One region of the Bradyrhizobium sp. CCGB20 genome, then DNA from elsewhere that is predicted to be linked to it. Evidence: riboswitches for the same ligand, from Rfam matches in the RefSeq annotation. Region 1 holds a riboswitch; the other holds the start of a gene.
The links. A riboswitch is a leader RNA that binds a small molecule or an ion and turns the genes downstream of it on or off. The one in region 1 is predicted to bind S-adenosylmethionine.
Positions count from the first base shown of each region.

Region 2: another riboswitch for S-adenosylmethionine. It lies ahead of NLM15_RS40510 (homoserine O-acetyltransferase); the one in region 1 lies ahead of NLM15_RS42095 (O-succinylhomoserine sulfhydrylase).

Region 1 is NZ_JANADN010000001.1:8,922,141-8,925,548, reverse strand. It holds gene NLM15_RS42100 (SGNH/GDSL hydrolase family protein) at 1-931, shown strand, start outside; gene NLM15_RS42095 (O-succinylhomoserine sulfhydrylase) at 1,007-2,194, opposite strand; SAM riboswitch at 2,269-2,348, opposite strand; gene NLM15_RS42090 (2'-deoxycytidine 5'-triphosphate deaminase) at 2,429-3,408, shown strand, end outside.
Region 2 is NZ_JANADN010000001.1:8,604,897-8,608,304, forward strand. It holds gene NLM15_RS40500 (hypothetical protein) at 1-56, opposite strand, end outside; gene metW (methionine biosynthesis protein MetW) at 220-882, opposite strand; gene NLM15_RS40510 (homoserine O-acetyltransferase) at 898-2,100, opposite strand; SAM riboswitch at 2,193-2,272, opposite strand; gene NLM15_RS40515 (chorismate mutase) at 2,479-3,327, shown strand; gene hisC (histidinol-phosphate transaminase) at 3,361-3,408, shown strand, end outside.

The sequences.
Region 1 (3,408 bases):
GCTGTTGCTGACGCCGGTGTCGCTGGCACCAGCGCAGGCGCAGGCCACGCAGGCAACGCCCGCGCCGCAGCAGGCCGCTAGGCCGGCTTCCGCTCCGCCCTCCCAGACCACCGTCGCCGTGACCTCTCCCGAACAGCGCGGCGTGACCGCGCGCGCCATCGACAAGGTGAAGCAGGTCGCGAAATCCGCCGGCGACATTTTCAGCCGCGTGCCCTGCCTTGCGCCGAAGGGCGGCTCGAAGACGATGGGCTCGCTGCCGCATGTCGCGGGCAAGCTCGTTGCCGGAAAGCCCGTCGTCATCGTCGCGTTCGGCTCATCGTCGACGGCAGGCTATGGCGCGACCTCGCCCGATTTCAACTATCCGAACCGTCTCGCCGCGCAGCTTCGCCGGCAATATCCGACCGCCGACATCACCGTCATCAATGCCGGTGTCGGCGGCGAGGACGCGCCCGAGATGATGAAGCGCCTCCAGAAGGAGGTGATCGACGTGCATCCGGATCTCGTGATCTGGCAGGTCGGCACCAATGCGGTGCTGCGCAATCTCGATCCCGGCGACACTGCAAAACTGGTCGAGGACGGCATCTCCCGCATCCAGGCTGCCGGCGGCGCCGATATCGTGCTGGTCGATCCGCAATACTCTCCGGCGGTCAATCAGCGTCCCGAGAGCGCCGGCAAGATGGTGAAGCTGCTCGGCAAGGTCGCCGAGCTCCGTCACGTCGGCATCTTTCCTCGCTTCGAGGTGATGCGCGACTGGCACGAGACGCAGGCGATCCCGATGGAGAGCTTCGTCATCGCCGACGGCCTGCACATGAACGATTGGGGCTACGCCTGCTTCGCCCAGCTCCTCGGCGACGACATCATCCGCTCCGTCGGCCAGATCAAGCTCGGCGTGAATGTCCCCGCGGACGTGCGGACGTACCGGCCGATGTGAGATGGAGCGAATAGTGAGTGGCGAATAGCGAATGGAATCTGATCCATTGGCTACTCCCTATTCGCCATTTGCCCGTTACGCCTTCTCCAGCGCGGCCGTCAGATCCTCGATCAGATCATCCGGATGCTCGAGCCCTGCCGAGAAGCGGATAAAGCCCTCGCTGATGCCGAGCGCGGCGCGATCTTCCGGCTTGAGGCGCTGGTGCGTCGTGGTCGCCGGATGCGTGACGAGGCTCTTGGCGTCGCCGAGATTGTTCGAGATCTTGGCAAGCTTGAGCTCGTTGAGCACGCGGAACGCCGCGGCCTTGCCGCCCTTCACCTCGAAGCCGACCAGCGTCGAGCCGCCGCGCATCTGCTTCTTCACCAGCGCCGCCTGCGGATGATCGGCGCGGCCGGGATAGACCAGCCGGGAAATCTTCGGATGGCTCGCCAGCACGTCGGCGATCCGCGCTGCGCTGTCGGTCTGCGCGCGCACGCGCACGCCGAGCGTCTCCAGGCCCTTGAGCAGGACCCAGGCGTTGAACGGCGAGATCGACGGGCCGGTCTGGCGCATGAAATTGTGGATGTGCTCGGCGATGAAGGCTTCCGAGGACAGGATGATGCCGCCCAGACACCGGCCCTGGCCGTCGATGTGCTTGGTCGCGGAATAGACCACCACGTCGGCGCCGAGCGCGAGCGGGCTCTGCCAGATCGGCGTCGCGAACACGTTGTCGACGACGAGCCGTGCGCCGCCCTTGTGCGCGATCTCGGCGATGCCGGGGATGTCGAGCACGTCGAGCGTCGGGTTGGTCGGGCTCTCCAGGAAAAACGTCTTGGTGTTCGGCCTCAAGGCGCGCTGCCACTGGTCGAGGTCGAGGCCATCGACCAGCGTGGTCTCGATGCCGTAGCGCGGCAGCAGGTCCTGAATGACGTAGAGGCACGAGCCGAACAGGGCGCGGGAGGCGACCACGTGATCGCCGGCCTTGAGCGGCGCCAGGATCGCGGTCGTCACCGCGGCCATGCCGGTTGCCGCCGAGCGGGCGGCTTCGGCGCCTTCGAGCTCGATCATGCGGCGCTCGAACATCGCGATGGTCGGGTTCGAGTAGCGCGAATAGATGAAGCCGGGGTCCTCGCCCTTGAACCGCGCCTCGCACTCCTCGGCGCTGTTGTAGACGTAGCCCTGGGTCAGGAACAGCGCCTCCGACGTCTCGCCATATTGTGAGCGCAGGGTGCCGGAATGGACCAGGCGGGTTTCGGGACGGTAGTTGGCGGTCGACTTCGACATAGGTACCTCCGACATGACCGTCTCGTCGAAAACGGTCACAAAAAAACCGGCCTGGATAAAACCACGGGCCGGGATCACAGAGGTCCCCGGCCTGTTTAGCGACTTATTTAACGTGGCTGCAAGCCGGCCGGCTCAAATCACCACGGGATAAGTCATGCTCATATTCCGCAATGCCCTTTCCGTCAAGACGTCCATCGGCTAGCCGTAAAACGCTAGTATTTCCCGCATGTCGGGATGCGTTTGACCCCTGATGAGGACCCCCGGTTGACGTTCACGGTCGCCGCCGACGCCAATGGTATCCTGCCCGACCGCATGATCGCGGCGATGGCGGAGGCGGGGCTCATTCTGCCGGCCTACGACTTCGTCGAAAGCCAGATCCAGCCGGCGAGCCTCGATCTTCGCCTCGGCGACATCGCCTACCGCGTCCGTGCCAGCTTCCTGCCCGGGCCGGGTGCGACCGTTGCCGAGCGCATCGACGAATTGAAGCTGCACGAGTTCAGCCTCACCGACGGTGCAGTGCTGGAGACCAACTGCGTCTACATCGTGCCGCTGCTCGAGAGCCTGGCGCTGCCGCCGGAGATCGTCGCGGCGGCGAACCCGAAAAGCTCCACCGGTCGGCTCGACGTCTTCACCCGCGTCATCGCCGACGGCACCCGCCGCTTCGACATGATCGGCGCCGGCTATCACGGCCCGCTCTACGCCGAGATCAGCCCGAAGACGTTTCCGGTGCTGGTCAGCGAGGGCTCGCGCCTGAGCCAGGTACGTTTCCGCACCGGAGATGCCATCCTCAACGTCGACGAGCTCGAGGCGCTGCACGCGACCGAGCGTCTCGTCGATCTCGACGATGCCGATCTCACCGGCGGCGTCGCCGTCTCCGTCGACCTCTCCGGCGAGAAGGCCAACGGCTTCGTCGGTTACCGCGCCAAGCGCCACACCGGCGTCGTCGACGTCGATCGCCGCTCCGGCTATGCGGTGGAAGATTTCTGGGAGCCGATCTCGGCGCGTCCCGACGGTAGCCTGATCCTCGACCCCGGCGAGTTCTACATCCTCGCCTCCAAGGAAGCCGTGCAGGTGCCGCCCGATTACGCCGCGGAGATGGTGCCGTTCGATCCCCTGGTCGGCGAATTCCGCGTGCACTATGCCGGCTTCTTCGATCCTGGCTTCGGCTACGCCGGTGCGGGCGGGCAGGGCGCGCGCGCCGTGCTTGAAGTGCG
Region 2 (3,408 bases), 320 kb from region 1:
TCGCACGTCAAGCCGACACTGAACAGCACAGCGAGTGCCGGCAGCGTTCTACCCATAGTCTCAGCCCTTAGCCGTTTCCCCAGCAACATTATGACTTAAGGAAACGAGGACATGCAACCGAGAGGCTCAACTTTGGCGGGCTGCCGAATTGAGAACTTTAGTCTAGTTGCCCGCACGAGGTAGCGGCGGGCCGCTTCTCGGCGTGAGGGTCTGCGAGCCTTACTTCCGCCCGCCCCGGCTCAGCAGAAACACCCCCTGCTCGCCGAACATATTCCACACCCACCACGGCAATCGCAGCCGCAGCGGACGGCCGTAGAGATCCAGCGCCTCGGCGCGCTCCATCTTGACACCGATCGCGTCGCAGAGCTCGACGAAGTCCTTGATGGTGCAGAAATGGATGTTGGCGGTGTCGTACCAGGTCGCGGGCAGGTTCTCGGTGCGCGGCATGTGGCCGCCGATCAGGAGCTGGAGCCGCATCTTCCAGAAGCCGAAATTCGGGAACGACACGATGGCGCGGCGGCCGATGCGCAGCAGATTCTCCAGCACGACCCGCGGCTGTCGCGTCGCCTGCAGCGTCTGCGACAGGATCACGTAATCAAAGGCGTCGTCGGGATAATTGACGAGATCGGTGTCGGCATCGCCCTGCACCACCGCGAGGCCCTTGGCGACGCATCGGTTGACGCCCTCGCGCGACAGCTCGATGCCGCGACCGTCGATGCCGCGGGTCTCCAGAAGCTGGAGCAGGTCGCCCTCGCCGCAGCCGACGTCGAGCACTTTCGAACCGGGCTTCACCATCTCGGCGACCAGCAGATGGTCCGCGCGAAACTGGCCGGATTGCTCCGTCGCAACGCCGCCCAGCGGCAACACTTCCTGTGCAGACATCGCTAGCCGTCCCTGTCAGTCATTCTTGCCGGTGAGCCCGCGCGCTTTCCCTGCCGATTGCAGGAAGGCGCGGGCGATATCGAAGAATTCGGGCACGTCGAGCAGGAAGGCGTCATGGCCGCGATCGGTCTCGATCTCGGCGAACGACACCCGCGCGCTCGACGCATTCAGCGCATGCACCAGCGCGCGCGATTCCGAGGTCGGAAACAGCCAGTCGCTGGTGAAGGAGACCACGCAGAAGCGCGTCTCGATGCCCGCGAACGCTTTCGCCAGCACGCCGCCATGGTCGCCGGCGATGTCGAAATAATCCATCGCGCGGGTCAGATAGAGATAGGCGTTGGCGTCGAACCGCTCGACGAAGGACGAGCCCTGGTAGCGCAGATAGGACTCGACCTGGAAATCAGCGTCGAACGAGAAGGTCGGCAGCTCGCGGTCCTGCATGCGGCGGCCGAACTTACGATGCAGCGCGGCGTCCGACAGATAGGTGATGTGCGCGGCCATGCGTGCGACCGCAAGTCCGCGATGCGGATGGATGCCCTGGTCCGTGTAGCGGCCGTTGTGCCAGTCGGGATCGGCCATCACCGCCTGGCGGCCGAGCTCGTGGAAGGCGATGTTCTGCGCCGAGTGCCGCGTCGAACAGGCGATTGCGAGTGCGGAGTACACGCGCTTGGGATAGGCCGCGGTCCATTGCAGCACCTGCATGCCGCCCATCGAGCCGCCGACCACCGCAAACAGCGTGTCGATGCCGAGACGGTCGATCAGCATCGCCTGCGCGCGCACCATGTCGGGGATGGTGATCACAGGGAAATCCAGGCCCCACACCTTGCCGGTCGCGGGATTGATCGAGGCCGGCCCGGTCGAGCCCATGCAGCCGCCGATCACGTTGGCGCAAATGATGAAGTATTGTTGAGGATCAAGAGGTCGGCCGGGACCGACCAGCGTCTCCCACCAGCCGGACTTGCCGGTGACGGGATGCACGTTGGCGACATGCTGATCGCCCGTCAACGCATGGCAGATCAGGACCGCGTTGGAGCGATCGGCGTTGAGCTCGCCATAGGTCTGGAACGCAATCTGGAACGGGGAGAGATCGACGCCGCAATCGAGCCGCAGCGGCTGGTCGGCGCCGAACTGCGCAACCTGCGAGCTTGGATGATCCACCTCATGCGACCGGTCGTCGGCGCTGATCGCGGGGCTCGGTACGGACTTGACGCCACCCATCTCTGACATCGACCTCGTTTGCGACCGGCTGTTAAGCCGCCGCTGACATCAGGCCATGAAAAACCCGGCCTGAACGATAGGTTCGGCCGGGATCGAAAGGGTCCCCGGCCTGTTTAGCGAGTTTTTTAACGTGGCTGCAAGCCGGCCGGCTCAAATGACCACGGAACAGGCAAAAACTACTGTCTTGGACGGTTTTCGTCAAGTCACGGCCCGGATCAGCCAATTTCATCCCGGTCTCATCAGCCAAACAGGCCGTCATTTCTCTTTGCTTTCGCCGCCCTGACTGCCTAATCAGGACATCGATCGTAGCGGGCCCCGACCTTACCAACCGACTTGGCCGACCCGCATTAAAACGCCTCTCAACAGCCCCTGTCAGATATGTCCCAACGTCCGCCCGCGCCACCATCGCTCCAGGAATTGCGCAAGGAGATCGACGCGATCGACGAGGGCATGCATCGCCTGCTGATGCAGCGCGGCGACATCATCGACCGCCTGATCCAGGTGAAGCAGACCCAGGAGGTCGGCTCGGCGTTCCGCCCGGCGCGCGAGGCCGCCATGATGCGTGACCTCGTGCAGCGCCATCGCGGCATCCTGCCGCTCGACACGGTCGAGAGCATCTGGCGCGTCATCATCTCCACGTTCACCTATGTCCAGGCGCCGTTCTCCGTGCATGCCGACATCTCGGTGAACGAGCCCGCGATGCGCGATTCGGCGCGCTTCCATTTCGGCTTCACCGTGCCTTACGTCGCGCATTTCAGCGCGCAGGCCGCGGTCGAGGCGGTGGCGAAATCCAAGGGCGACCTTGCGCTGGTCTCGGCAACCTCGAGCCGCACGCCGTGGTGGCTGGAGCTGGAAGCCAACGGTGCGCCGAAGATCATTGCGCGGATGCCCTTCGTCGAGCGCGCCGACCATCCGGCCGCACTGCCGGTGTTCGCGATCTCGCGCGTCGCCGACAGCGCCCTGGTGACCGAGGTCGAGACCTTCAGCGTGCGCGTGTCCGGGTGGAACGCCGAGGTCGCGCGGACGCTCTCGCCGCTCGCCGAGATCGTAGCGGTGCCCGATACCGCCTTTGACGGCGCGGCACTGCTGGTCTCGGTCACGAGCGCGACCAGCATCGAGAAAATCAAGGCTGCCCTGATCGAAGCGGGGGCCTCGGTGCGCTCCACGGCCCTCGTCGGCAGCCACGCAACGCGCTATACGGTGCCCCCGACCGGGCCGAAATCGTAAGTCACGAGCAGCCCAGCCTATCCGGAGTTGAAGATGTCCCGCCCCGTGCCGAATCCCGGCATTCTCGATATTGCGCCCTAC